Regions from separate parts of the Mesorhizobium sp. B1-1-1 genome, predicted to be linked through region 2. Evidence: predicted binding sites of a transcription regulator. Region 2 holds the regulator's gene; the other holds the start of a gene.
What was found. Region 2 encodes PhoB, which activates phosphate uptake and scavenging genes when phosphate is short. Its sites were predicted from a motif close to TGTCATNNANCTGTCAT; they were not measured.
Positions count from the first base shown of each region.

Region 1: a site for PhoB is predicted at 7,293-7,309, ahead of FJ986_RS01305 (RNA degradosome polyphosphate kinase). Genes of this name have one in related genera too.

Region 1 covers NZ_VFWW01000001.1:251,264-266,235, forward strand. The annotation lists gene FJ986_RS01265 (cystathionine beta-lyase) at 1-75, opposite strand, end outside; gene FJ986_RS01270 (amino acid ABC transporter substrate-binding protein) at 667-1,695, shown strand; gene FJ986_RS01275 (amino acid ABC transporter permease) at 1,761-2,948, shown strand; gene FJ986_RS01280 (amino acid ABC transporter permease) at 2,953-4,110, shown strand; gene FJ986_RS01285 (amino acid ABC transporter ATP-binding protein) at 4,126-4,929, shown strand; gene FJ986_RS01290 (TIGR02117 family protein) at 5,045-5,710, shown strand; gene FJ986_RS01295 (FAD-dependent monooxygenase) at 5,741-6,964, opposite strand; gene FJ986_RS01300 (zinc-finger domain-containing protein) at 6,983-7,228, opposite strand; gene FJ986_RS01305 (RNA degradosome polyphosphate kinase) at 7,429-9,621, shown strand; gene ppx (exopolyphosphatase) at 9,621-11,156, shown strand; gene FJ986_RS01320 (DoxX family protein) at 11,437-11,841, opposite strand; gene FJ986_RS01325 (DoxX family protein) at 12,013-12,435, opposite strand; gene fumC (class II fumarate hydratase) at 12,615-14,012, opposite strand; gene FJ986_RS01335 (NIPSNAP family protein) at 14,389-14,972, opposite strand, start outside.
Region 2 covers NZ_VFWW01000015.1:26,686-41,657, forward strand. The annotation lists gene pstS (phosphate ABC transporter substrate-binding protein PstS) at 7-1,065, shown strand; gene pstC (phosphate ABC transporter permease subunit PstC) at 1,131-2,120, shown strand; gene pstA (phosphate ABC transporter permease PstA) at 2,124-2,975, shown strand; gene pstB (phosphate ABC transporter ATP-binding protein PstB) at 2,972-3,775, shown strand; gene phoU (phosphate signaling complex protein PhoU) at 3,801-4,508, shown strand; gene phoB (phosphate regulon transcriptional regulator PhoB) at 4,528-5,217, shown strand; gene FJ986_RS26715 (ROK family protein) at 5,225-6,466, opposite strand; gene xylF (D-xylose ABC transporter substrate-binding protein) at 6,726-7,766, shown strand; gene FJ986_RS26725 (sugar ABC transporter permease) at 7,909-9,261, shown strand; gene FJ986_RS26730 (ATP-binding cassette domain-containing protein) at 9,277-10,077, shown strand; gene FJ986_RS26735 (CHASE domain-containing protein) at 10,214-11,836, shown strand; gene FJ986_RS26740 (YMGG-like glycine zipper-containing protein) at 12,039-12,284, opposite strand; gene FJ986_RS30565 (hypothetical protein) at 12,467-12,637, opposite strand; gene FJ986_RS26745 (PAS domain-containing sensor histidine kinase) at 12,767-13,801, opposite strand; gene FJ986_RS26750 (DUF1328 domain-containing protein) at 13,979-14,143, opposite strand; gene FJ986_RS26755 (response regulator) at 14,327-14,972, opposite strand, start outside.

The DNA.
Region 1 (14,972 bases), on a different contig from region 2:
GTTGTTGCCCGAATGGGCAAGCCGCGTGTTGATGCCCATTTTGCCAGTCACCGGCTCGTTGCCGTCTTTTGCCATTCGTCGTCGCCTTTTTTGGTAAGCCGCTAGCCATAGTGCGGCGACATGGACCGCGCAACAGCCGGCTTTCGCCAGGACCCCGACTTCGAATGTGCCAATTGCCGGAGCCGCCGCAGGCCGACTGCAAGCGTAATGGCGCGGCCAGAAAGCCCGCCGCCGGCAGCGGCATGCGTCGCCTGATAGCGCAAAGCGTACCTCACCATGACCCAGATCCAGCCAGAGGGCGCAGACATCGGCACGCAACCGGCCGGCAGAGCACAGTAACGCAGAGTAATCGGGCGGATGGATTTTTTGCGGACAGAGCGCAGCCTGGCGTAGGGCGAGCTTCGCCGGCTTTATTCGCGCTTCTGACTAAATTGCGGGCGCGTTTGTCTGCTATTCAGGCAATTGCGGCAAACGATTTTCAAACCCATCTGAATTCGGTCATTTTCCTTGACCTCACAGGAATTATCGCCTTCGATGCTGTTCGTGAATGGGAGGCGGCGCGTCGACTGCGATGCGGAGTTCCGGAAATGGGCCGGAACGAAAAGCTGCGTTCACGCGGGAAAAAAAGATCAGGTTTGCCTGAAAACAGAAAAGGGTCTGTGGGTCATGAAACACATTGCAATCGGCATCCTTGGAGCCGCCGCGCTTGGAGCCGTGGCTTCAACGGCTTCAGCCACCACGCTCGACACGGTCAAGCAGAAGGGCTTCATCCAGTGCGGCGTCTCGACGGGTCTGGCCGGCTTCTCCGCGCCGGACGACAAGGGTGACTGGCAAGGCATCGATGCCGATTTCTGCCGCGCCGTGGCGGCCGCCGTCTTCGGTGACGGCTCCAAGGTCAAGTTCACGCCGCTCAGCGCCAAGGAGCGCTTCACCGCGCTGCAGTCGGGCGAGATCGACATCCTGTCGCGCAACACCACCTGGACCATTAACCGCGACACGGCACTTGGCCTGAACTTCATCGGCACCACCTACTATGACGGCCAGGGCTTCATGATCAACGCCAAGAAGCTGCCGGGCGTCAATTCGGCGCTTCAGCTGTCCGGCGCCGCCGTCTGCGTGCAGAGCGGCACCACCACCGAGCTCAACCTCGCCGACTACTTCAAGGCGAACAAGATGGAGTACAATCCGGTCGTTTTCGAGAAGCTCGAAGAGGTCAACGCAGCCTATGACGCCGGCCGCTGCGACGTCTACACCACAGACCAGTCGGGCCTTTACGGCATCCGCCTGACGCTGGGTGCGCCGGCCGATCACGTCGTGCTGCCGGAGATCATCTCCAAGGAGCCGCTCGGACCGGCGGTGCGCCAGGGCGACGACCAGTGGTACCATATCGTCAAGTGGACCTATTTCGCGCTGCTCGATGCCGAGGAACTCGGCATCACCAAGGCCAATGTCGACGAGATGAAGAACTCGGCCAGCCCTGAGATCAAACGCGTGCTCGGCCAGGAAGCCGACACCAAGATCGGCACCGATCTCGGCGTCTCCAACGACTGGGTCGTCAACATCGTCAAGGCGGTCGGCAATTACGGCGAAATGTTCGACCGCAATGTCGGCTCGGGCAGCCCGCTGAAGATCGCCCGCGGCATCAACGCGTTGTGGACCAAGGGCGGCCTGCAATACGCTCCACCGATCCGCTGATCGAAATGTGATCCGGAAGGCAGAACCATCTGCCTTCCGGTTTCTCTTTCACAGGGGACGGTGATATGGCATCGCAGGAAGTCCTTCGCGAGGATACAAGTCGCGGCTCCTTTATCAACGACCCGAAAGTCCGCAGTCTCTTCTTCCAGACACTGGTCGTCGTCGTTCTGTTCGGCTCTGTCTGGTGGATCGTGCAGAACGTCATCGACAATCTGCAGCGTCTTCACATCGCCTCCGGTTTCGGCTTCCTCAGGGGCCGCGCCGGATTCGACATCTCGGACACGCCGATCGCCTACACGTCCGATTCGACCTACGGTCGCGCCATCATTGTCGGCCTGATCAACACCATCATCGTCGCCGTGGCCGGCATCGTCACCGCGACCATTATCGGCTTCGTCATCGGCATCGGCCGGCTGTCGCAGAATTGGCTGATCCGCAAGATCTGCACGGTCTATGTCGAGATCTTCCGCAACATCCCGCCGCTGCTGGTCATCTTCTTCTGGTATTCGGGGGTGCTGGCCGTGTTGCCGCCGCCGCGCGAGAGCTATAACCTGCCTTTCGGTTCCTTCCTCAACCAGCGCGGTTTCTATTTCCCGCGCGCCGTCTGGGGCGAGGGCTCATGGCTGATCTTCGTGGCGCTCATCGTGGGTATCGCCATGGCCTGGTTCGTCGCCCGCAAGGCGCGCCAGCGGCAGATGGCGACGGGTCAGCAGTTTCCCGTGTTCTGGACGTCCGTCGCGCTGATCGTCGGCCTGCCGCTGCTCGCCTATGCGCTGAGCGGCTTTCCGCTGAGCTTCGATTTTCCGAAACAATCGACCTTCAACCTGACCGGCGGCTTCCAGGTCAAGCCGGAGTTCCTGTCGCTCTATCTGGCGCTGTCCTGCTACACGGCGGCCTTCATCGCCGAGATCGTGCGGGCCGGCATCAGGGGTGTCAGCAAGGGCCAGACCGAGGCCGCCGCCGCACTTGGCCTGCGCTCGGGATCGATCCTGCGGCTGGTCGTGGTGCCGCAGGCCATGCGCATCGTCATCCCGCCGTTGACCAGCCAGTATCTCAACCTGACCAAGAACTCCTCGCTGGCCATCGCCATCGGCTATCCGGACCTGACGGCGACCGCCGGCACGGTGCTCAACCAGACCGGCCAGGCGGTCGAGGGCGTGCTGATCATGATGATCGCCTATCTCATACTCAGCCTGGTGACCTCGGCCGTGATGAACGTGGTCAATGCCAGAATGGCGTTGGTGGAAAGGTAGGGCCATGCAGGAACACGACATGTCCTGGGTGCGCACCGAAATGGCCCTGGCGGAGGCGGCGCCGATCAGCGAGCGTGGCCTGTATGCCTGGGTCCGCAAGAACCTCGTCGGTTCGGTCGGCGACACCATCCTCACCATACTCGGCATCATCATCGTCGCCTGGGTCCTGCCGCAGGTCATCAACTGGGCCTTCATCAATGCCCAGTGGACCGGGCCGGACCGGACCGTCTGCGCGACCGTGGCGCAGGGCGGCATCCAGCCCGATGGCTGGAGCGGAGCCTGCTGGGCCTTCGTCAACGCCAAGTTCGGCCAGTTCATGTTCGGCACCTATCCGGTCGAGGAGCGCTGGCGGCCGATCCTGGTCGCCATGCTGTTCGCGGCGCTGCTGGTGCCGATGCTGATCCCCAGCGTGCCGCGCAAGGGCCTGAACGCCATCCTGCTTTTCCTGGTGCTGCCGATCGTCGCCTTCTTTCTTCTGGTGGGCGGCGTGTTCGGTCTGCCGCATGTCGAGACGTCGCGGTGGGGCGGACTGCTGATCACGCTCAGCCTCTCCTTCGTCGGCATCGCCGTGTCGCTGCCGCTGGGCACCGTGCTGGCGCTCGGCCGGCGCTCCAAGATGCCGATCGTCAAGATGCTGTGCATCGTCTTCATCGAAGCCGTGCGCGGCATCCCGCTGATCACAGTGCTGTTCTTCGTCAGCGTCATGCTGCCGCTTTTCCTGCCGGCCGGCGTCACCTTCGACAAATACCTGAGGGCGCTGATCGGCGTGTCGCTGTTTGCCGCCGCCTATATGGCGGAAGTGGTGCGCGGCGGCCTGCAGGCGATCCCCAAGGGCCAATACGAGGGCGCCGATTCGCTCGGCCTCGGCTATTGGCAGAAGATGGGACTGATCGTGCTGCCGCAGGCGCTGAAGCTGGTCATTCCCGGCATCGTCAACACGTTCATCGGCATGTTCAAGGACACCAGCCTGGTCCTCATCATTTCGATGTTCGACCTGCTCGGCGTCGTCAAGCAGAACTTCTCGGACGCCAACTGGGCGACGCCGCAGACCGCGAAATCCGGTCTCGTGTTCGCCGCCTTCGTGTTTTGGCTGTTCTGCTTCGGCATGTCGCGCTATTCAATGTATACGGAACGCCGGCTCGACACCGGTTACAAACGATAAAAAGGGGATTGGTTCATGGCCACCGAAAACGCCGTCAGCGCGGAAGAGATCAAGGTCAATGCCGCGAAGATGCACATCTCGACCACCGATGTCGCCATCGACATCATCGCCATGCACAAATGGTATGGCGAGTTCCATGTGCTGAAGGACATCAACCTCAAGGTGATGCGCGGCGAGCGCATCGTCATCTGCGGCCCGTCCGGCTCCGGCAAGTCCACCATGATCCGCTGCATCAACCGGCTCGAAGAACACCAGAAGGGCAAGATCTTCGTCGACGGCAAGGAATTGACCAACGATCTCAAGAAGATCGACGAGGTGCGCCGAGAGGTCGGCATGGTGTTCCAGCACTTCAACCTGTTCCCCCACCTGACCATCCTGGAGAACTGCACGCTGGCGCCGATCTGGGTCCGCAAGACCCCGAAGAAACAGGCCGAGGAGATGGCCATGCATTTCCTCAAGCGCGTCAAGATCCCCGAGCAGGCCAACAAATATCCGGGCCAGCTCTCCGGCGGTCAGCAGCAGCGCGTGGCGATCGCCCGTTCGCTGTGCATGAACCCGCGCATCATGCTGTTCGATGAGCCGACCTCGGCACTCGACCCGGAAATGATCAAGGAAGTGCTGGAGACCATGGTTAGCCTTGCCGAGGAAGGCATGACCATGCTGTGCGTCACCCACGAGATGGGCTTTGCGCGGAAAGTCGCCAACCGGGTGATCTTCATGGATCAGGGCCAGATCGTCGAGCAGAACACGCCGGCCGAGTTCTTCGATCACCCGCGCCACGAGCGCACGAAGCTGTTCCTGTCGCAGATATTGCACTGAGCGCTGCCTCGTCGAAATGGAAGGAGCCCGGCCGCGCCACGGTCGGGCTTTTTCACATTTGGCCGATCGGATCGTTTCGATTGAAACGTGATGGAATCGCAAGAACTATGCCCGGATGAGAAAACGCCTTCGTTTCCTGGCCGTGCTGGTGGCCGCGGTGGTGCTGGTCGCGGCACTCGGCACACTGGTGCCGCGACCACTCTGGCCGGCTGCCGCGGCCGGCGAGGGCGCCAGGCACATTCTGGTGCTGAGCAATCCGATCCACACCGACATCGCCATTCCCGTCGATGATGGCGTGCGCCGGCGCTTTCGCTTCCTCGCCGCTGCCGGCCAGCCTTCCGACGCGCCCGAGGTGCGCTACATCGTCTTCGGCTGGGGCGGCCGCGCCTTCTACCTGGAGACGCCGACTTGGTCGCAGCTGAAGGCGATGCCCGTATTCAAGGCCCTGACGCTTGACGCTTCAGTGATGCATGTCGAGGTCGCCGGCAATATCTCCGGACCCGATGTCGCCGGCTTCGACATCCCGGAAGACCGCTTTGCCGCGTTGCTCGACTTCATCGATGCGAGTTTTCAGCAAGGACCAGGCGGGCCGATCGTCATCGCAGGGGCCGCCTATTCCGATTTCGACCGCTTCTATGAGGCGAACGGCCATTTCAATGCGCTGGCCGGCTGCAACACCTGGACGGCCGCCGCCTTGCGAACCGCCGGCCTGCGCACGGGTTGGTGGAACCCGCTGCCGGTCTCGCTCGGGTGGTCGTTGAAGCTGTATAATGGTAGGTAGCGCAGATAACGCCAACGCCTCGTTCGAGTTCTAGGCCCGCCATCCATAAAGCCAGTCCAAATCCGCGGCGAGCTTCTCCGGCGTCCGCATTTTCAGGAAAAGGTTGCGCGCCAACGCCACCGGACCCCAGGCATGCCAGGCAAGGCGGTTGAGGGCGCCGCGACGTGCCACTCTCACGACGCGCGGCCGGCGCAGACCTTCCCAGATTTGAAGACTTCCGGCCAGGTCGGCAGGGGAGGTGGCCATGACGTCGGCAAGCGTGGCGGCATCCTCGATGGCCATCGCGGCGCCCTGTGCCGCGAACGGCGTCATGGCATGCGCCGCGTCGCCGACCAGCGCGATGCGGCCCGACCTTACCCATGGCTGCTTCTGATCGACCGTATGGATCGGCCAGGCCGCCCACGGGCCGGCCAACTCCGCAAGCCTTGCCAGCGCCGGCGCGGTGCGGCGCATGGCGCCGGCCAGGATTGCGGGATCGGCATGGCCGGACCAGCCTTCGGCGATACGCTCGCCCCTGGTGAAAGCGACGAGATTGATGGCGCTGCCCTTGCTGACGGGATAGGCGACCATGTGAAAGCCGGGATGCAGGAAGGTGGTGACGCAGTCCGGCGCACCGATCTCTGCAAAAGCTTGCCCGGCAGGACTGTCTGCGCTGACGGTTGCCCGCCAGGCCAGTTCGCCGGAGAAGTGGCTTTTCGCAAGCCTGGTTTTCCTTCCTTGGTCGGCAAGTCCGCGCACCGACGACCAGACGCCATCGGCGCCGACCAGAAGGAAACCTTCCGCCGCGACGAGCCTGCCACCCACATCGGCTGCCGCGGTGACGCCTGAACTGCTGATCGTGACGCTGCCAAGGCGCGCACCAGTAGTGAGATGAACATCGGGCATGGCAGCCACGCGCGCCATCAGCGCGTTTTGCAGGTCCGCTCGATGCGCCACGAGGTAGGGCGCACCCCAGCGCGCCTCGCCGGCTCGTCCAAAAGGTACGCGCGCCAGTTCGCCCAAGGTTGCCGCATCCTTCAGCACCACGGCTTCCGGCCTGACGGCATTGGGAAGAAGTGCGTCGAGTACGCCGAGCTCACGCAGGATGCGTGTCGCGTTGGGCGAAAGCTGGATGCCGGCGCCCGCCGCTTCTAGGCGCTGCGCCTGTTCGAAGATCCGTACGGGATAGCCCCGCTCGGCGAAAGCCAACGCCGCGGTCAGCCCGGCAATACCCGCCCCGGCGATGATGACTTGCCGGGACTGTGCGTCTGCCATTGGCCGGGCCGCTGGAAGTCAGGCGGCCTGGTCGATGTAGAGGCAGCCGGCCGGCAGCGTTTCCATCGCCGTCAGCTTCGGCGAATAGCGGTAGAGCGTCGAGCAGTAGGGGCAGACCTTCTCATTGTCGTCGCCCATATCGAGAAACACATGCGGATGGTCGAAAGGCGGGTTGGCGCCGGTGCACATGAATTCCTTGACTCCGATATCGATCGCCGGATGGCCCGCATCGTTCTGGAAATGGGGAATGGAACCGCCTGCCATCGTCGTCTCCTTTAGCGCAGTCTGCTCAGCGTTTGGATCATAACCGGCCTGTTTGCAAGTTCGATGAAATGAAACTGTCGCAAAAGCCTGTCAGAGGATAAGTTAAGCCGGTTAACCGGCTGGAGCATCGCGGCCAGGCGCAACAGCCTGGGCGCCGCCCGAAAGCGGCGAAGCAACCAGACGTGGGAAGAGCAGGAACCATGAACGAACTGAAGCCGGTCCAGAGCGAGTTCATCAATGCGGAAGCGGCAAGCCCGGAAGGCAATCCGGATCGTTTCGTCAATCGCGAGTTCTCCTGGTTGCAGTTCAACCGCCGCGTGCTTGAGGAATCGCAGAACACAAACCATCCGCTGCTGGAGAGGGTACGTTTCCTGTCGATCTCCGCGGCCAATCTCGATGAGTTCTTCATGGTGCGCGTCGCCGGCCTGGCCGGCCAGGTTCGCGAAGGCATCGTGTTGAGAAGTCCGGACGGGCGTACCCCCGAACAGCAGCTCGAACAGCTGCTGCGCGAGGTCGAACGGTTGCAGGAAGACCAGCAGAAAAGCCTTTCGGCGCTGACCGTGCTGCTCAACAAGGAAGGCATCGAGAGCATCACCCGCGACGCGCTGACCAAGGACGAGAAGGCCTGGCTGGAGGAGCACTTCCAGGACCAGGTGTTTCCTGTTCTCACGCCATTGTCGATCGACCCGGCGCATCCGTTCCCGTTTATCCCCAATCTCGGCTTCTCGATGGCGCTGCAGCTTCGCCATCGCAAGAACGGCGAGGAGATGAGCGCGCTCTTGCGCCTGCCGGTGGCGCTGAAGCGTTTCATCCGTTTGCCGGACCGCAAGCACCATGTCCGCTTCATCCCGCTGGAAGAGGCGGTCGGCCTTTACATCGGCAAGTTGTTCCCGGGTTACGAGGTCAAGGGCTCCGGCACGTTCCGCATCATTCGCGACAGCGACATCGAGGTCGAGGAGGAATCGGAAGATCTCGTGCGCCTGTTCGAGACCGCGCTAAAGCGCCGCCGCCGCGGCTCCGTCATTCGCATCGAGTTCGACATGCTCATGCCGGCCGAACTGCGCGAATTCGTCGCCGGCGAACTCGGCGTTTCGTCGAGCCGCATCAGCGTCCTGACCGGCCCGCTGGCGCTCAGCCAGATTTCGGAGATCGTCGCCGTTGCCCGCGACGACCTCAAATTCACGCCCTACAATCCGCGTTTCCCCGAGCGCATCCGCGAGCATGGCGGCGATTGCTTCGCCGCTATCCGCGAGAAGGACATCATCGTCCACCACCCCTACGAATCCTTCGACGTGGTGGTGCAGTTCCTGCGCCAGGCGATGGCCGACCCGGAAGTGGTGGCGATCAAGCAGACGCTTTACCGAACCTCCAACGACAGCCCGATCGTGCGTGCGCTGGTCGACGCCGCCGAGGCCGGCAAGTCGGTGACGGCACTGGTCGAGCTCAAGGCTCGCTTCGACGAGGAGGCCAACATCCGCTGGGCGCGCGACCTCGAGCGCGCCGGCGTCCAGGTCGTGTTCGGCTTCCTCGAGCTCAAGACCCACGCCAAGATGTCGCTGGTGGTGCGGCGCGAGGACGGCAAGCTGCGCAATTATGTGCATCTGGGCACCGGCAATTACCATCCGGTGACCGCGCGCATCTACACCGACCTGTCCTTCTTCACCACCGATGCAACGATCGCACGCGATGTCGCCCAGCTTTTCAACTTCATCACCGGCTATGCCGAGCCGACCGCCGAAATGCGGCTGGCGATCTCGCCCTTCACGCTGAGGAACCGTATCCTGCAGCACATCTCCGATGAGGTCGCCCACGCGCTCGAGGGACGGCCGGCACGCATCTGGATGAAGATGAACGCCCTTGTCGATCCGATCATCATCGACGCGCTCTACGACGCCAGCCGAGCGGGCGTCGAGATCGACCTGGTCGTGCGCGGCATATGCTGCCTGCGGCCGCAGGTGCCGGGCCTGTCGGAAAACATCAGGGTCAAGTCGATTGTCGGCCGTTTCCTCGAGCACAGCCGCATCTATTGCTTCGGCAATGGCCACGGCCTGCCGTCGGACGAGGCCGTCGTCTACATCTCCTCGGCCGACCTCATGCCGCGCAACCTCGACCGCCGCGTCGAGACCATGGTGCCGATCACCAACCCAACCGTGCATGAACAGGTGCTGGGCCAGATCATGCTCGGCAACATCATGGACAATCAGCAAAGTTTCGACGTATTGGCTGATGGAACCTCCCGGCGCGTCGTGCTCGAGGAGGGCGAGGAGCCGTTCAACGCACAGGAATATTTCATGACCAATCCGAGCCTGTCGGGACGGGGTGATGCGCTGAAATCGCATGCGCCGAAGCGGATCGCGCAATTCAAGCGCCGCAAGAAGAACGCCGCCGCCTGATGCTGTCCGATTCCCAGGGCCGGCTGCAGGATCGCCGACCGCTGTCCATCATCGACATCGGCTCGAATTCGATCCGCCTTGTCGTATATGAGGGGCTGGCGCGCTCGCCGACCATGCTGTTCAACGAAAAGATGCTGGCGGGCCTCGGCCGCGGCATCGTGTCGACGGGGAAGCTCGACCCCGAGGGCGTGACACGGTCGATGGAGGAGTTCCGCCGCTTCCGCGCGCTCTCCGACCAGGCCGGTGCCGAGCACATGTACGTGCTGGCGACCGCGGCTGCCCGCGAGGCCGTCAACGGCCCCGATTTCATCCACCGCGCCGAAGACGTGCTCAAGACCGAGATCCGCGTGATCAGCGGCCGCGAGGAAGCCCATTATTCCGCGCTCGGCGTCATCTGCGGCTTTCATCCGGCCAACGGTATTGCGGGCGACCTCGGTGGCGGCAGCCTTGAACTGGTCGACGTCAACGGCGAAGCGATCGGCGACGGCATAACATTGCCGCTGGGCGGCCTGCGCCTGCAGGACATGGCCAAGAATTCCCTCACGCAGGCGGCGAAAATCGTGCGCGACGAGCTGGGGCGGGCGAAGCTGCTGAAAGGCGGGCAAGGCAGGCCTTTCTATGCCGTCGGCGGCACCTGGCGAAATCTCGCCCGGCTGCACATGGAGATGACCAACTATCCGCTTGGCGTCATGCACCACTACGAGATCGGCGTCGAAAGTGCCGCCAATTTCCTGCGGCAAGTGGCGAAAGGCGAGATCGAGAAGATCAAAGGCATCGAGGGTGTTTCGAAGAATCGCCGCTCGCTCCTGCCTTACGGCGCCATCGTGCTGCAGGAAATCATGGCGGCGATGCAGCCGTCGAAGATCATCGTCTCGGCGCTCGGCGTGCGCGAAGGCTTCCTCTATTCCCTGCTCGACCAGGCCGAGCAGAAGGCCGATCCCCTGATCTCGGCATCGGAGGAACTCGCCCGGCTGCGCTCGCGCTCGGTCACCCATGCGCATGAACTCGTCGACTGGACGGCCAAGACCTTTGCCGCTTTCGGCATCGACGAGACCGAGGACGAGGCGCGCTACCGCCACGCGGCGGCATTGCTGGCCGACATCGGTTGGCGCGCGCATCCCGAATATCGCGGCAAGCAATCGCTCAACATCATCGCCCACGCCTCCTTTTTCGGCGTGGACCACCCTGGCCGCGCCTATCTGGCGATGGCCAACGCCTATCGGCACGACGGCATCTTCAACGAAGCCATCGCGCCCGAAATCAAGGCGCTGGCGACACCGCGCTATCTGGAGCGAGCGCGGGTGCTGGCGGCATCGATGCGCGTCGTCTACCTGCTGACCGCCTCGATGCCCGGCGTCATGCCGAGACTGAAATGGGAGCAGCGCGGCAATGGCGTGCTGGCGCTGGTCTTGCCGGCATCGCTGGCAGATCTCTATGGCGAGCGCCCGGCCGGGCGCCTGGCGCAACTGGCGCGAATTACCGGCCGCCGCCTGGAACTGGCGGTCGAAGGTGGGCCGAGCGTTTCGGTGAAATAGGTACGGCCTACCAGAGCGTGAGTTATCTGATCCACGCCGATATTGACCAACTCAATCGCGCCACTTGTTCAGCGGCTTCGTGTTTGAAGACCGGCTTCCCCCACTCCGTCTTGGCTTCGCCAAGCCACCTCTCGCCCGTCGATCGGGGGAGAGGTGTCGAGCGCAGCTCGACGGAGTGGGGGTCGACTTGACACGGGCGTTGGCTTGGCTCGGGCATTGAGAGTCCAACCCGGGGCATTTGTCTGGTTGGTTCCGGGCCTGCCCTTGGATTTAGGCGATATCAAACAGCAGCCCGCCCGTCGACCGACCAGGCGCCGGCGCCGGCCATGGCGAGCGCCAGAAAGCCGCCCGATATCGCGATGTCCTTCATCAGCATCTGCTGGTGCAAGAAGGCAAGCGTCGCATCATCGGCGCCCTGGCCGTAATGGCCGATGAAGCCGGCAACGATGCAGAAGGCGGCCAAAAGCAGAGCCACGATCCGGGTCTGGAAGCCGATGAGTATCAGCAGTCCGGCGATCAGCTCGAACAGGCCCGTGCCCCACGCGGCGAGCCCCGGGAGCGGCAGGCCAAGGCCGGCGAAATAGCCCGATGTGCCGGCAATGTCGGCGAGCGCATGGAAGCCTGACGGTACGAACAGCGCGGCAAGCAGCAGCCGCGAAGCCAGAAGCAGTGCGTTGCGAGGCATGGTCACCTCCGTTGTCGGTTGGCCGGTTTGGGCCTTTACCCACCCGGACCGATCGATCCTACCACCGATGCCCCGGCAAATCCGGGCGCTGAATTGAGGCTTCTGGACCGACAACGAAACAGTGGCGCGGAAAATTCCGCGCCACTGCTGTCAAAGACGGGGGAGGGAAGTTCAGCCGCGCTTGGCGTCGACCGAATAGGCGCCGGCGCCTGAGGAAGCCAGCACGAGGAAGCCGCCGGTGATCGCCAGGTTCTTCATGAAGTTGATCATCTGCATCTGGTCGGCCCAGCCGGTGTGGGCGACCAGGGCCGTGGCGACGGTGAAGATCGCCAGCACCCAGGCGGCAATCCGGGTCTGGAAGCCGACGAGAATGGCCAGACCGCCGAGCAGTTCGATGAGGCCGACGACGATGGCCGTCACGGTCGGCAAGGGCAGGCCGAGGCCGCCGAAATAGGCCGCGGTGCCGGAAAGGGCGCTGAGCTTGCCGAAACCGGAAAGCAGGAAAATGACCGCGAGCAGGATGCGGCCGAGCAGGATCGTGACAGAACTGTTGGACGCGGTGCCGGTGCCGGCGAAGGAAGTGTTGGTGGACATGGTGGCTCTCCGAATGGGGTTGATCGCCCGTCAGATAGACCATGCTGACTGTTCACCAAAGCCGCCTGTCTGGCGACACATTGTTCACAGGACATACGTTTCCGTGAACCGGTGAAAAACGGAAATTCGTGCTGGTCGATGTGGTGGCGGGAGCATATTTTCCCGCCGAAAAAGTGCCTTCACCCCGGATGGGTCATATCTTCCGGCCGCACGATCCGGTCGTAGTCGGCTTCGCTGACCAGCCCGGTGGCCAGCGCTTCCTCGCGCAGCGTGGTGCCGTTCTTGTGCGCGGTCTTGGCGATCTTGGCGGCGCTGTCGTAGCCGATGGTGGGCGCAAGCGCCGTCACCAGCATCAGCGAGCGGTCGAGGGCCGCCTTGATGTTGTCTTCCCGCGCCTCGATGCCGACGACGCAATTGTCGGTGAAGGAGACCGAAGCGTCGGCGAGCAACTGCACCGATTGCAGGAAGTTGTAGGCCATCAGCGGGTTGTAGACGTTGAGCTCGAAATGGCCTTGGCTGCCGGCGAAGGTGAGCGCCGCATTGTTGCCGAACACCTGCACGCAGACCTGGGTCATCGCTTCGCACTGCGTCGGGTTGACCTTGCCCGGCATGATCGAGGAACCCGGCTCGTTTTCCGGCAACGACAGCTCGCCAAGTCCCGAGCGGGGCCCTGAACCGAGGAAGCGGATGTCGTTGGCGATCTTGAACAGCGCGGCGGCAGCGGCGTTGATGGCACCGTGCGAGAATACCATGGAATCATGGGCGGCGAGCGCCTCGAACTTGTTCGGCGCTGTGACGAAGGCGATGCCGGTGATGGCGGCGATGCGGTCGGCCACCCGCTCGGCGAAGCCGACGGGCGCGTTGAGGCCGGTGCCGACGGCGGTGCCGCCCTGCGCCAGTTCCTGCAGGCCGGGCAACGTCAGCTCGATGCGCTTGATCGACGAAGCGACCTGCGCGGCGTAGCCCGAGAATTCCTGGCCCAGCGTAAGCGGGGTGGCGTCCTGCGTGTGGGTGCGGCCGATCTTGATGATATGGCTGAACTCTCTGCTCTTGGCGGCGAGCGCCTTGTGCAGGTGCTTCAGCGCCGGCAACAGGTCATGCACGATGCGCTCGGCGCAGGCGATGTGCATGGCGGTCGGGTAGGTGTCGTTCGACGACTGGCTCATATTGACGTGGTCGTTCGGGTGCACCGGCTTCTTGGAGCCCATGACGCCGCCCAGCATCTCGATCGCCCGGTTGGAGATCACCTCGTTGGCGTTCATGTTGGATTGCGTACCCGAGCCGGTCTGCCAGACCACCAGCGGGAAATGGTCGTTGAGCTTGCCGTCGATGACTTCTTGAGAGGCTTCGACGATCGCCTTGCCGATCGCCGGATCGAGCCGCTTCAGCTCCATATTGGCTTCCGCCGCCGCCCGCTTGACGATGCCGAGCGCGCGCACGACGGATGCCGGCTGCTTTTCCCAACCGATCTTGAAATTGCCGAGCGAACGCTGCGCCTGCGCGCCCCAATAGCGGTCGGCGGCGACCTCGATGGCACCGAACGTATCGGTTTCGGTTCTGGTCTTGGCAGCGCTCACGGCAAGTCTCCGGTCTGTCGATTTGGGCAACGGCGTATCGCGTTGCACAAAACGCATCAAGCGGAGATTGCGGGCGGTGAAGATGCAAATCGGTTGAAGACGGAGCCAATCTCCCCGCTCGTGGGGAGATGCCCGGCAGGGCGGCGGGGGCGCGAAGGAACGCTATCTGTCGTCATTCAACTGCGTTCAGGTTAGAACAAGCGCGGAAGTGCAATCGAATGAGAGATCGGCGGGACAGCGCCCCCCTCTGGCCTGCCGGCCATCTCCCCCACGAGGGGGGAGATCGGCTGTCCACTCACTCCGCCGTATACCCGCCGTCCACCGCAAAGACGCCGCCCCGCCTCTGATCAGACGCCGTCTCCGGGCGGACTGGAGATCAGCAACAAAGCCGCGAGCGCGATGTCGCCGACAGGCGCACGGTTTCGGTTGGTCTGGCCAGGTCATGTCGGACGGCGTGCGAGAAGGCCTGCCATGCAGGCGAGGCGGCAAGCGCGGTTTCATGCTGGGCGTGCGCTTCTTCGCCATCAAAACCCATCACACTGATGAAAACATTCTCACTCGCTCGCACCGGCAGGCGTGGAAAGCTGTTTTCCGCGTGCTCCGTGACGAAAGCGGCGAGCAGCCGCGCACCGGGTGACGCCGTCATCGGCGCGACTTCGGCCTCGAAGCGGCTGGCGAACGCGGCCTCTGCGCCCGGCCGCAAATGATAAATCCGAATCACGACCATGCCTGACAGCGGCGTGCTTCTGCCTGGCTTTTCGTCGGCAGCCAAGCCCGCGCGTAATGCGCCGGAGAGATCGAAGCCAGCGCCGGGCCACGCAGGTTTGAGCAGCAGCACATCGTCGGAATCGATCATCGTGGCGTTGGCGGCATTGCGGTGCGCTGCCCATACCGGACCGTCATAGAAGGCGCTCAGGGCGCCTTTGCGCACCTCCATGTCCTCGAAGCCGCGCAGCCAGA
Region 2 (14,972 bases):
GGCCATATGAGACATTTCATCCGCTCGGCGGCCGTTGCGATCGCAATGGCTGCGGCGTCCACCCTCACCCTTTCCGCGGCAATGGCAGCTGACATCTCCGGTGCCGGCGCCACCTTCCCTTACCCGATCTATGCGAAGTGGGCCGATGCCTACAAGAAGGAGACCGGCATCGGTCTCAACTACCAGTCGATCGGCTCGGGCGGCGGCATCAAGCAGATCAAAGCCAAGACCGTCACCTTCGGCGCTTCCGATGCGCCGCTGAAGGGCGAGGATCTCGAATCCACCGGACTTGCACAGTTCCCGATGGTGATGGGCGGCATCGTTCCGGTCGTCAATCTCGAAGGCATCAAGCCGGGCGAACTGGTGCTCGACGGCCCGACGCTGGCCGATATCTTCGTCGGCAAGATCACCAACTGGAATGACGCGGCGATCGCCAAGCTCAATCACGACGTCAAGCTTCCCGACCAGGCGATCGCCGTCGTGCATCGCTCCGACGGTTCGGGCACCACGTTCAACTTCAGCTACTACCTGGCCGACGTCAGCGCCGACTGGAAGTCGAAGGTCGGCGTCAACACCGCGCTCGAATGGCCGGTTGGCATCGGCGCCAAGGGCAATGAAGGCGTCGCCAACAACGTCTCGCAGACCGGTGGCTCGATCGGCTATGTCGAATACGCCTACGCCAAGCAGAACAAGCTGACCTATGCCGACATGATCAACAAGGACGGCAAGAAGGTCGAGCCGACGGCGGCGGCGTTCTCGGCGGCGGCGGCCAATGCCGACTGGAGCTCGCAGCCGGGTTACGGCGTCATCCTGGCCAACCAGCCGGGCGCCGAATCCTGGCCGATGACGTCGGCGACCTGGATCCTGGTCTACAAGAAGCCCGGCGACGTGGCGGCGACCGGTGAAGCGCTCAAGTTCTTCGCCTGGTCCTACGCCAAGGGCGACGACATGGCCGGCGCGCTGGACTACGTTCCGATCCCCGACGCGGTCGTCAAGAGCGTCGAGGACATGTGGGCCAAGGACATCGTCGGCGAAGACGGCAAGCCGCTCTATTCCGCCATGTAATCCCTGCTGAACGAGGAGGGCGCTTCACGGCGCCCTCCCTGTCTTCCTTGAAACGCGAGGGCCAGATGACCGCCGTCTCCGAAGCCATGCCATCGTCGGCCGCCATGCGGGCCAGGGAAGCGACGGTCCGACGCTTCGCGCTCACCGATACGATTTTCCGAACGGCGACACGCTTTTCCGCCATCCTCGTCCTGCTCATCCTCGGCGGCGTGGCGATTTCGCTGTTTGCCGGCTCGTGGGAAGCGCTGTCGAAATTCGGGTTCTCCTTCCTGACGACCGAATCGTGGAACCCGGTCACCGAGAATTTCGGAGCGCTGGCCCCGATCTACGGAACCATCGTCACCGCCGCCATCGCCATCCTGATCGCCGTTCCCATCGGCATCGGCATCGCCATCTTCCTTACCGAACTCTGCCCGCGGCCACTCCGGCGCCCCATCGGCATCGCCGTCGAGCTGCTTGCCGGCATACCCTCCATCATCTACGGCATCTGGGGCCTGTTCGTGTTCGCGCCGTTCCTGCAGACGACGGTGCAGCCCTTCATCATCAAGCTTTTCCACGACGTGCCGGGACTCTCCAGCCTGTTTGCCGGCCCGCCCTACGGCATCGGCCTTCTGACCTCGGCGCTGATCCTTGCCATCATGGTCCTGCCCTTCATCACCTCGATCACCAAGGATGTCTTCGACACGGTGCCGGCGGTGCTGAAGGAATCGGCCTACGGCATCGGCTGCACGACCTGGGAGGTCACGCGCCGCGTCGTCATCCCCTATACCCGCGTCGGCATCATGGGCGGCGTCATGCTCGGCCTCGGCCGCGCGCTCGGCGAAACCATGGCGGTAACCTTCGTCATCGGCAACGCCCACCGCATCAGCGCCTCGCTGTTCGCGCCCGGCACGACGATCTCGGCGACCATCGCCAACGAGTTCACCGAAGCCGACGGCGATCTCTATACGTCTTCGCTGGTGGCGCTCGGCCTGATCCTGTTCGTCATCACTTTCCTGATCCTTGCCCTTGCGCGCTACATGCTGCTGCGCATGGACAGCCGCACGGGAGCCTGACCGATGTCGACGGCCACATCGCTTCACAATCGACGCAAGCGCAGGAATGCCGTGATGATGACGCTATGCGTCACGGCGGCGGGCATCGGCCTGGCCTGGCTGGCGCTCATCCTCGGCGCACTGCTCTATAAGGGCCTGTCGGGTGTTTCGCTCTCTGTGTTCACCGAAATGACACCGCCGCCCGGCGATGCCGGCGGCCTGCTCAATGCCATCTACGGCAGTATCATGATGACAGTCATCGCCGTCATCGTCGGCACGCCGATCGGTGTCCTCGCTGGGACCTACATGGCCGAATATGGCCGCTTCTCGCGCCTCACCACCGTCGTGCGCTTCATCAACGACATCCTGCTGTCGGCACCCTCGATCATCGTCGGCCTGTTCGTCTACGAGCTGCTGGTGCGGCCGATGGGACATTTCTCGGCGATCGCCGGTGCCGTCGCGCTGGCCATCCTGGTCATCCCGGTCGTCGTGCGCACCACCGAGGACATGCTCAACCTCGTGCCGAACGCCCTGCGCGAGGCCGGCGCCGCGATCGGCGCGCCGCGCTGGGTGGTCATCCGCTCGGTCGCCTACCGTGCGGCGCTGTCGGGCATCGTCACCGGCATATTGCTGGCCATCGCCCGCATTTCCGGCGAGACGGCGCCGCTGCTCTTCACGGCGCTCAACAACCAGTTCTGGTCGAGTAATCTCAATGCGCCGATGGCCAGCCTGCCCGTCACCATCTTCCAGTTCGCTCTCAGCCCCTACGAGGAATGGCAGCAGCTGGCGTGGACCGGCGCACTCATAATCACCCTTACGGTTCTCGGGCTGAGCATCTTCGCCCGCAGCCTTACCGGACGCAGAGAGGACAGATGAAACCGATGTTGTCCACCGAATTGAACACGCCCGAAGTCGCGGTCGAGAAAGCCAAGATCGAGGTCAAGAATCTCAATTTCTACTATGGCCAGTCGAAGGCGCTGAAGGATATCAGCCTGTCGCTGCCCGAGCGCAGCGTCACCGCCTTCATCGGGCCTTCGGGCTGCGGGAAGTCGACGCTGCTGCGCGTCTTCAACCGCATCTACGAGCTCTACCCGAGGCAGAGCGCCGAGGGCCAGGTGCTGCTCGACGGCCAGAATATCCTCGACCGCTCGCAGGACCTCAACCTGCTCAGGACCAAGATCGGCATGGTGTTCCAGAAGCCGACGCCGTTCCCGATGTCGATCTACGAGAACATCGCCTTCGGCGTCAGGCTCTATGAGAAGCTCAGCAAGGCGGAGATGGACGGCCGTGTCGAGCAGGCGCTGAAGCGCGCGGCACTGTGGAGCGAGGTCAAGGACAAGCTCAACGCCAGCGGCCTCAGCCTTTCGGGCGGCCAGCAGCAGCGCCTCTGCATCGCCCGCACGGTGGCGGTGAAGCCGGAGGTCATCCTGCTCGACGAGCCTGCCTCGGCGCTCGATCCGCTGTCGACCGCCAAGATCGAGGAGCTGATCGATGAGCTGCAGGCCGACTATACGATCGTCATCGTCACCCACAACATGCAGCAGGCGGCGCGCGTGTCGAAGCAGACCGCGTTCATGTATCTGGGCGAGTTGGTCGAGTTCGACCGCACCGAGAAGATCTTCACATCGCCCCGCGAGAAGCGCACGCAGGACTATATCACCGGCCGCTTCGGCTGATCCCAGGCATACGAGGACCAAGATCATGGCCGAACACACAGTCGCAGCCTTTGACGAAGATCTCGGACAGATCAGCAGGCTGATCCGCGACATGGGCGATCTCGCCTCATCGATGGTCGGCGGCGCCACCAAGGCGCTCCTGAATTCCGACAACGCGCTCGCCCAGCGCGTCGTCTCCGACGACGCCATCATGGACGCGCGCCAGCGCGAACTCGACGACCGCGCCATCACCCTGATCGCCAAGCGGCAGCCCATGGCGGACGATCTGCGCCATGTCGTCGGCTCGATCCGCATGGCGGGCGATCTCGAACGCATCGGCGATCTCGCCAAGAACATCGCCAAGCGCGTCGGCACCGTCGGCCTTGCCGCCACGCCGCGCGACCTGTCGCACTCCATCGACGCCATGGCGCAGCTTGTGCTGATCCAGGTGCAAGGCGTGATCGAGGAGTATGCGGCGCGCGATGCCGCGGCACTTGCGAAGCTGCGCGCCGACGATGAACGCATCGACGTCAAATACACGTCGGTCTTCCGCGAGCTGCTGACCTACATGATGGAGGATCCGCGCAACATCACCGCCTGCACGCATCTTTTGTTCTGCGCCAAGAATCTCGAGCGCATCGGCGATCACGTGACCAACATTGCCGAAAATGCCTATTATGTGCTGACCGGCACGCAATTGCCCGCCAATCGCCCGAAGCAGGACGAGACGGCGATGTCGGCGCCAGCGGCTTGACGGCAGGGGTGACCAGTCGATGATCGCGCCACGCATCATGGTGGTGGAGGACGAGGAGCCGCTGGGTGTGCTGCTCCGTTACAATCTGGAATCGGAGGGTTATCAGGTAGAGGTGGTGACGCGCGGCGACGAAGCCGAGATCCGCTTGCAGGAGAATGTCCCTGACCTTCTTGTGCTCGACTGGATGGTGCCGGCGGTGTCCGGCATCGAGCTCTGCCGCCGTCTCCGGATGCGGCCCGAGACCGAGCGGCTGCCGATCATCATGCTGACGGCGCGCGGCGAGGAAAGCGACCGGGTGCGCGGTCTCTCCACCGGCGCCGACGACTATCTGGTCAAGCCGTTCTCAACGCCGGAATTCATGGCACGCGTCAAGGCGCTGCTGCGCCGCGCCAAGCCCGAAGTTCTGTCCAGCGTGCTCAAGGTCGGCGACATCGTGCTCGACCGTGAATCGCACCGGGTCTACCGCAAGAAAAGCGAGATCCGGCTCGGGCCGACCGAGTTCCGCCTGCTCGAATTCATGATGCGACATCCCGGCCGCGTGTTCTCGCGCAGCCAACTGCTCGACAATGTCTGGGGCGAAACGATCTATATCGACGAGCGCACCGTGGACGTGCATGTCGGCCGGCTGCGCAAGGCGGTCAACAATGGCCGCATGCCTGACGTGATCCGCACCATTCGGGGCGCGGGGTATGCGATTCGCGAAGACTAGGGATATGTCACGCAACGTTCTCGCCCACGCCTGATTTCGCCTGTGCCCCCGGCGCGAAAATCTCCTGGTCGACGAAGGTCAGCGCGCGCATGGCGCAGCCCTCGCGGATCAGTGGCAGTTCGTTCGGCTCGGTGTCGAAGGAAATCGATTTCGAGTGCTGGCCGCCGGCGGTCTGGGCAATGGCCTCGCGCAGAGCCGGCTCGATCAGGTCGAAGGCGGCGGCGCTGACGCCGACCATGGCGACCGGCGCCGGATCGATCAGCGCGAACAGGCTGCCAAGGCCGTAACCCAGCGCCTCGCCGGCCTTGCGGTAGGCTTCGCGCTCCGGCCCGTCCTTTTCGCGCGCCGAGGCCGCCAGGGTGCGCATGTCGGCGTCGCTGACGTCGACGGGCTCGGTGTCCTCGCCAAGCTGCCTCGCGTTGCGCCAGATGGCATAGTTGCCGGCATAGGCCTCGACGCAGCCGCGCCGCCCGCAGCGGCAGAGCGCCCCGCCGGGGCGATGGATCATGTGGCCGAACTCGCCTCCGGATGAATGGGTGCCGGTGAACAGTTCACCCTTCAGCACCAAGCCCATGCCGATGCCGTGCGACAAAAGGATGGCGATGAAGTCGTCGCGGTAGCGCTGGGGATCGCGCCAGCGCAGCGCCACCGCCATCATGTTGCAATCGTTCTCCATGGTGGCGGGAATGCCGAACTCGGCCTCCAGTATGTCGGCGAAGGCGATGTCGGTCTGCGGCGTGATCGGCGACCACAGCATGGTGCGCGCATCCGTGTCGGTGATGCCCTGGATCGCCAGCGCGATACGGGCGATGCTGCCGACGTCGAGGTCGGGATCCTCGAACCGCCGCCTGACGATGGCCACGCATTCGCCGATCAGCGCCTCGCGCGACAGGGTGAGCGTGTCCAGCCGGCGCTGCTCTTCAGATATCACCTGGCCGGCATAGTCGATGACGGCGACGGAGAGAAAATTCAGCGACAGCACCACGGTCATCACCGCCGCGGCTTCAGGGTTGAGGCTGAGGCCGACCTGCGGCCGGCCGCGTTTCAGCGCACCGGCCTCGCTCGGCTTGCTCTGCGCCAGGATGCCTTCGCCAATCAGGTCGGAGGAGATCGCCGATATGGTGGAATGGCTGAGCCCGGTGGTCGCGGCAATCTCGGTGCGCGAGGGCTGCCCGGCACGGCGCACGGCCGCGATCACCATCGCCCGGTTGCGTCGGCGCAAATCGTCGTGGCGGATTCCGACCGACATGTTTCTCGCATCCTCCCCGTCGCCGCGTTCTCTCCCCAGGATCCCGACGACCGTCAAATACTGGCAGAACCGGCCTTGGCTGTCATTATTTATTCCGGAGCTCGAAAAAAATTCACGAGGACATCAAAATACATCAGAATCGACGTTGACAGCGTTCCGACGATGGACCAGTGTTTTTTCGAGGCTCGAAAAAATAGAGCCTTTGTGCCGGCCTACGGGCCTGTTTGGTCGCGCCATACGCGGCGCAGGGAGGATTAAGATGAAGAGATTCACAGCCGCCATCCTGGCGGGTGTCGCCATGTCGCTGACGCTCGCGTCGGTCGCGCAGGCGAAGGACAAGGTCATCGGCGTTTCCTGGTCGAACTTCCAGGAAGAGCGCTGGAAGACCGACGAGGCCGCCATGAAGAAGGCGATCGAAGCCGCCGGCGACAAGTATATTTCCGCCGACGCCCAGTCCAATCCCGGCAAGCAGCTCACCGACGTCGAGAGCCTGATCTCCCAGGGCGCCAATTCGCTGATCATCCTGGCGCAGGACGCCTCCGCCATCGGCCCGGCGGTGCAGAAGGCGCTCGACGAAGGCATTCCGGTCGTCGGCTATGACCGCCTGATCGAGAACAAGGACGTCTTCTATCTGACCTTCGACAACAAGGAAGTCGGCCGCATGCAGGCCCGCGAAGTGTTCAAGGTGAAGCCGGAAGGCAACTACGTCTTCATCAAGGGCTCGGGTGCCGATCCGAATGCCGATTTCCTGTTCTCGGGCTCCATGGAAGTGCTCAAGGACGCCATCGACAGCGGCAAGATCAAGAATGTCGGCGAAGCCTATACGGATGGCTGGCTGCCGGCCAATGCGCAGAAGAACATGGAGCAGTTCCTGACCGCCAACGACAACAAGGTCGACGCGGTCGTCGCGGCCAATGACGGCACTGCCGGCGGCGTCGTCGCGGCGCTGACGGCTCAAGGCCTGGCCGGTACCGTTCCGGTCTCGGGCCAGGACGGCGACCACGCGGCGCTGAACCGCATCGCGCTCGGCACGCAGACCGTGTCGGTGTGGAAGGACGCGCGTGAACTCGGCAAGAATGCCGCCGAGATCGCCTCGCAGCTGGCCGACGGCAAGAAGATGACCGATATCGCCGGCGTCAAGGACTTCACAACGCCCGGTGGGAACACCGTCAAATCGCTGTTCCTGACCCCGGTTGCGATCACCAAGGACAATCTCAACGTCGTCATCGACGCCGGCTGGATCAAGAAAGACGAGGTCTGTGCCGGCGTCGCGGCGGGCAGCGTAGCGGCCTGCAACTGATCTTCCATTTCATGCGATGAACGCCGCGGCTGCCAAGCCGCGGCGTTTTTTCAAGAAAATTTGTTTTTCCGCCCCGGGCGGGTAACTTCTAGGCTGGCTTCCGGCATCCCGCATCGGACGGGCAGGCCGGTGGGAGAAAATCATGACCGATACGACGTCCAACCCGCAGGCCGACACCGCGCGTGCGTCGGAACTCGGCGCCGTCGCCCGGTTCCTTAAGGCGACCGAGATCGACACGCGCATGCTCGGCATGATCGGCGCGCTGCTGCTGATCTGGATCGGGTTGCATGTCTTGTCCAGCCTGCGTCTCGGCGTCAATCCGCTCGATTTCGACAGCCGTACCTTTCTCACGCCGCGCAATCTGTGGAACCTGTCGGTGCAGACCTCGGCCGTCGCCATCATGGCCTGCGGCATGGTGCTGGTCATCGTCATGCGCAATATCGATCTGTCCGTCGGTTCCGCCGAAGGGTTGATCGGCATGGTCATGGGCTTCGCCCAGGTGCATTTCCTAGTGCGCTTCGTCGGGCTTGAGCTTGGCAACCCATGGATCTGGGTGCTGGCGCTGGTCATCGGCCTGGTGCTCGGTCTGTTGATCGGCGCCTTCCAGGGCTTTGTCATCGCCTATCTCGAAGTGCCGGCCTTTATCGTGACGCTGGGCGGGCTTCTGGTCTGGCGCGGTGCGGCATGGTGGGTTACCAGCGGCCAGACGGTGGCGCCGCTCAACGCGACGTTCCAGCTGATGGGCGGCGGCCCGGCCGGATCGATCGGCGCGACCTGGAGCTGGGTGGTCGGTATCGCCGCCTGCCTTGCGGTGGTGCTTGCGCTGTTCAACGGGCGGGTACAGCGCAAGCGCTTCCGTTTCCCGCTGCGTCCGATCTGGGCCGAGACGCTGATCGGCGTGGTGACCTGCGCCGTCATCATGGGCGCGGTTTGGCTGGCCAATTCCTATCCGTGGCCAGTCGGCATCGTGAACAGATATGCAGCCGCCAACAACATAACCGTGCCCGAGGGCGGCCTGTTCATCGCCCACGGCATCGCCATACCGGTGCTGATGGCCATCGCCGTCGGGCTGGTCATGACCTTCATCACCAAACGCACCCGTTTCGGCCGCTATGTCTTTGCCATCGGCGGCAATCCGGAAGCAGCCAACCTCGCCGGCATCAACACGCGCTGGATCACGATGAAAGTGTTCATGATCATGGGCGTGCTGGCCACGATCGCCGCCGCGATCTCGTCAGCCCGGCAGAACTCGGCCACCAACGTGCTCGGAACGCTCGATGAATTGCTGGTGATCGCGGCGGCCGTCATCGGCGGCACATCGCTCGCCGGCGGTTCGGGAACTATCATCGGCGCCATGCTGGGCGCGCTTTTGATGCAGTCGCTGCAATCCGGCATGGTGCTGCTTGGCGTCGACTCGCCGCTGCAGAGCATCGTCGTCGGCGCCGTGCTGGTCATCGCGGTGTGGCTCGACACCGTCTATCGCAAACGCGTTTGAGGGAGGAGGACAATCATGGCTGACAGGATCGCTCCCGCCGGCAACCCGCTGGTCGACATGCGCAACATCTCAATCGCGTTCGGCGGCATTCGCGCCGTCGACGATGCCTCGATCGATCTTTTCCCCGGCGAGGTCGTGGCCCTGCTCGGCCATAACGGCGCCGGCAAGTCGACACTGATCAAGATCCTGTCGGGCGCCTACAAGCGTGACGCGGGCCAAATCTTCGTCAACGGCGAAGAGGCTTCGATCTCCAACCCGCGCGATGCCAAGAAATACGGCATCGAGACGATCTACCAGACCCTAGCGCTCGCCGACAATGTCGACGCCGCCGCCAACCTGTTCCTCGGCCGCGAGCTGAGGACCGCCTGGGGCACGCTCGATGATGTCGCCATGGAGGCCGAGGCGCGCAAGGTGATGGGCAGGCTCAATCCCCGCTTCCAGCGCTTCAAGGAGCCGGTGATCAAGCTGTCGGGCGGACAGCGGCAGTCGGTGGCGATCGCACGCGCGATCCTGTTCAACGCCCGCATCCTGATCATGGACGAGCCGACGGCAGCACTTGGACCGCAGGAAACGGCCCAGGTCGGGGAACTGGTCAGGCAGCTCAAGTCCGACGGCATCGGCATCTTCCTGATCAGCCATGACATTCACGACGTATTCGAACTGGCCGACCGGGTGTGCGTCATGAAAAACGGCCAGGTCGTCGGCACTGCCCGCACCACCGATGTGACCCAGGACGAGGTGCTGGGCATGATCATCCTGGGCAAATGTCCGCCTGGCGCCATTCCCGGACCAGGCGCGTTGAAGATCGCTGCCTGAAGCCTGCTGGCCTGAGCCCGTTACCGATCTGCCGATCAGGTGATATGCCAGCCGGCGGGATGGCTTGGCCTTGCCATTGTGTTGACCGGGCGACTTGCCCATAAAGGGCTCACATGCTGATAGGCCGCATTATCCGTTGAAGAAGCTTTTTCCAATCGTCGCTTTCGTTGCCGTTGCGCTGATCAGCATGACAATGGCGGGGTTCGCCTATTTCGCGACGCAAGAGGCGGCTCGCATCAAGTTCGACGCGACCGCGGACGATGCGCTCAACCGTATCGAGAGCCGGATCGACCTGCAGCTGTCGCTGCTGCGCTCGTCGCAAGCCTTGTTCGACGCCCGCAATGGCGACATCTCGCAGAGCGAGTTCAAAGCGTTCTTCAATGCCCTCAATGTCGATACCAATTTCGCCGGCCTGCGCGGCATCGGCTTTCTCCGGCTGGTGAAAGCAGGCGACGAGGCGACGGTCGAGCGCGACATGCTGCATGACCAGGGCACCAGGCGTGCGATCTATCCGGACACCACCCAGCCATGGCGGACGCCCGTTGTGCTGTTCGAGCCGCTCGACCCGTCCAATAAGGCCAGCATCGGCTATGACATGTTCACCGAGCCCGTGCGGCGCGCGGCAATCGAGAAGGCAATGGCAGATGACCAGCAGCACGCGAGCGGGCTGGTGCAACTCGGCCAGGGCACGGGCGCGGCGCAGACCTTCACCGGCTTTCTCGTGTTCGTGCGGCTCAACGTCGAGACCGCACCTGATGCCATAAACGCATCGCGGTCCTCGACGGTAGGCTTTCTCTACGCGGCCTTCCGGGCCAGGGAGCTGTTCCAGATCGCGCTCAGCCGCGCGCCGCTGCTGCCGGTCAACACCGAAATCTACGATGGCGGGGTCGATCCGGATCATCTGCTGTTCCGGTCGGAGACACCGCCCGTCTCGGGCTTTGGCGACAGGCTGCTGGTCACCCGCAAGATCAGCGTGGCGGGCCGGCCGTGGACCGTGCAGTTCAGGCCGACAAGCGCCTTCTCGCAGCCATCGTCGCGGGCCATCCCGGTCATGCTCGGCCTGTTCGGGCTGCTGCTGGCTGGCGCCATCGCGCTCGTCGCGCGCTATCAGGAGCGAGCCTACGAGGCAGCGTCGCTGCTGCATGAGACGACGGAAAAGAGCCTGCTCGAAAAGGATTTGATGCTGCAGGAGATGAAGCATCGCATCAAGAATTCGATCACGCGAGTGCTGGCGATCGCGCGCCAGACCGCGTCACGTGCCAGCGACGTCAATGAGTTCTCGGCATCTTTCTCGGCCCGGCTGCAGGCAATGGCCGCGTCCCAGGACATGCTGACGCGCTCGCGCTGGCAGAAGGCGGATCTCGGCGATCTCCTGCGCATCGAGCTTGGCCAAGTGTTCGGAAAGGAGCTGCCGGAAGAGCTTTTGTCCGGGCCGGAGGTGCTGCTTGACGAAACCACGACGCAGGCACTGGGCCTCACCTTCCACGAACTGGCAACGAATGCGCTGAAATATGGCGAGGCCGGCAATACGGTCGGCGCCCTCAGGATCGAATGGTCGGTCGAAGGGCGCGGGCGTGACCGGGTCTTGGCTCTGAGCTGGCAGGAAACCGGGCAGAAGAAGGTCGACGCGCCGGCCACGACCGGCTTCGGCACCAAATTGATCGACCTCAATGTCACGCGTGAGCTGCGTGGCACGATCCACCGCGATTATCGCGATGACGGATTGAATGTGGAAATCAGGATTCCGCTGCCGGCGTGAATGCCATCGGGCCTTGGCGGAATCGCTCCAGGCTTCACGCGGCGGCCAATAAATTGCCGCACCGCTGCCGGGTTCGCGAATGAGCCCGACAGCGCGCGATTCAAGTTGCTCGGAGCGGTTCAGCGTCTGATAGATCGCCGATCCGCTCCTTGCTCGCAATTCCGGCGGGAAAACCGCTCCGCGCTTTTCCCGCCCGAATTGCTTAGTTGCAGCGAGCCGTGTAGATGCGACCCCGATGATCGCGATACTGGCAGTATCCATTGCGCAGGTTGCGGACCAGCAGGCCGGAGCCGGCACCGACGGCCGCGCCGATCAGCGCGCCCTTGCCGCCGCCGACCAAGCCGCCCACGCCGGCGCCGATCAAGCCGCCGCCGACGACATCCTGCTCGGTCGAGGTACAGCCGCTGACGGCGACCACGGCAGCCATGGCAATAAGAATTTTCCGCATAGGGTCACTCCTCACTTCGTGTCCTCACTTTAATAAGCTCCAGCCGTCACTTAGCATGAAAAAACGACCTTTGCTGCTCCAATTTATTGTTGGTGAAGAGAGTCTTTTTCTGGGCGCAGCTTTCCGATGCCTCGGCCGCCGAAAAACCCGAGCGATGTGCGCGCGCGAACGTGGGGGCGGGATCAGGCCAGCTGGGACAGGGCGATCAGGACAATTGCCGCGGCCAACGCCGGAGCGACGATGGGCAGGATGCCATGAGCAACCGGCGATGCCGTGGATGTCTCGGGATCCTGGATTTCGCCCATCGAAATGCGAGCGGCATGCTCGAGTCTGTTGATATCGGCGACCGTCAAGGCGCTCCTCCCCACTATGCTGCGGCAAAGCCCTCGAAAGCATGCTCGTCGGCTCGGCAGTTCCATCGGTATCTGGCAAAAACAGCATCTGCTTCTATGGTGAACAGCCGGTTAAAAAATGGCGGTCGCCTACTCCGTCTCGAAATTGCCGTGCGGAACAACGAGATGGTATTCGAGGCGACCATCCGCGATCTCGAGGCGCGCCGTTCCGTTCAGGGAAGAGGGCACTACGCGTTCCAGTGCGACGCTGCCGAAGCGCTTTTTGCCCTCTTGGTTGCTGTCGGTTCCTATGGTTTCGGCCCAGGTCAGCGACAGGGCAATGCCGCCATCGGCGGCGGTGTCGAGGACGGCGGTCACTTCGACGAAGCCCTCCGGCCGCGACAGGGCGCCATAGCTGACCGAGTTGACGGCCAGTTCATGCATCGCAAGGCCGATATGCAGCGCGGCGTTGGGGTTGAGGTAAGGATTTGCGCCGCGGAAGCGAAGGCTGTGCGACGCGTCCGTCCCGTAGCGGCCGACCTGACCGGCGACGAGTTCGCGAAGGGCAGCACCGCGCCAGTTGGAGGAGGTTACCAAATCCTGGGAGGAGGCCAGCGACTGGAGCCGGCCGCGAAAGCGGGTCAGGAAATCGCCGATGCTGTCGGAATAGCGTCCCGTCTGGGTGGCGATGCTCTGGATGATTGCCAGCAAATTCTTCGAGCGGTGCGTGACTTCGCGCAACAGCGTCGTCAGCGTCTGTTCGCGGCGTCGCTGCTCGGTCGTCTCGACCATGGTGGTGACGACACCTTGCACGTCGCCGGCCTCGCCATGGTCGGCGTCGATCCAGACCTGAAACCAGCGCATGCCGTCCTCCATCGGGACGCCGATCTCGAGGCGCTGCGGATCGCCGCTTGCGACGACGTTGCGCTTGGCAGCGCCAATGCGGTCGGCCTGTGCCGGCGGCAGGATGCCGTCGCCCTCGCTGCTGTCGGCGGCCCAGGGCGCACGCATGTTCCGCGCCCAGACCGTTTTCATGTCGCGGTCCTGGTAGAGGACGGAAATGCCGGCATTGTGGAGTGCGTGGAGAAGCGCCCGGCCAAGTTGCATGCCGCTTTCGGCGGGATGCAGGGCGATGACCTCGTCCCCCCGCTCGTTCTTCTTGGTATCTCGAGCCCTGGAACGCATCCGACCTGTTCACCCAACTCAGGCTGAACGGCTCACCGTCCAATGGGTTCCAAGGCAGGTTTTACGGGAACCAGACGCCCAAAAGCGGTCCGCCGGGCGGCGTCCTTGTGGGACACCACCCGGCGGTGGCTGGAAACCGTTTGAGGGGTGCGGCTTCCAGTGTTCGCCTGATAACCCTCAGGCCCGTCTGAACAGGCCGGCGAGAAGCGAAATGATGAGGAAAGCGAGAAAGATGAAGAACAATATCTGCGCTATCCCGGCAGATGTACCGGCAATGCCGCCGAAACCAAGCGCGCCGGCGATGATTGCCACGACGAGAAATACGAGCGCCCAGTAAAGCATGGTTCCATCTCCTTCCAACTATGTGAGAAAAACGTGGGTGGATGCGGTTTGTTCCACTTTTTGCCGAAAAAGACGATCCCCCCGCGCACCATCGTGGCGCGGAAAAGCAAGGCGCGGCCAGCGGAACCTTCCGGCTGGTCGCGCCCTGCTTTTGCGCGCGTTTGCGACTTCAGTTGCGCATGGCTATGCGGCTGCTTTCGCCTGCCGGTCGAAGAACAGAGCCTGGCTGATCAACGCCTTGACCATGTCCGGGTTGAACGGCTTCGTCACCAGGAAAGCCGGTTCGGGCCGCTCGCCGGTCAGGAGACGCTCGGGAAAGGCGGTGATGAAGATCACCGGCACGGAAGTCGACGACAGAATCTCGTTCACCGCCTCGATGCCCGAACTGCCGTCGGCGAGTTGGATGTCCGCGAGCACCATCTTCGGCCGCGTCTTGCCGAACATCGTCACCGCTTCGGCATGGGTGCGGGCGGTGCCGACGACCCGATGGCCCAGGCTCTCGACCATCTCCTCTATATCCATGGCGATCAGCGGTTCATCCTCGATGATCAGCACGTCGGTCGCCACCTGGCGGGAAATCTCGTTGCTCGCCTGGGCAAGCAGTTCTGAGAATTCCTGTTCGCCGACGCCAAGAATTTCGGCCGCCTCATCCTCGCTGAAACCCTCGACGGCCACCAGAAGGAAGGCCTGGCGGGGAAGCGGCGCGATCGCATTGAGATTGGCCGCGGCGCGCTGTTCCCATGCCGATTGCGCCTGTTCTTGTGGAACGCGGATGGCGACGGACGTGAACAGTTTGGCGAAGACCTTGTACAGCGCGATTCGGTCGCTA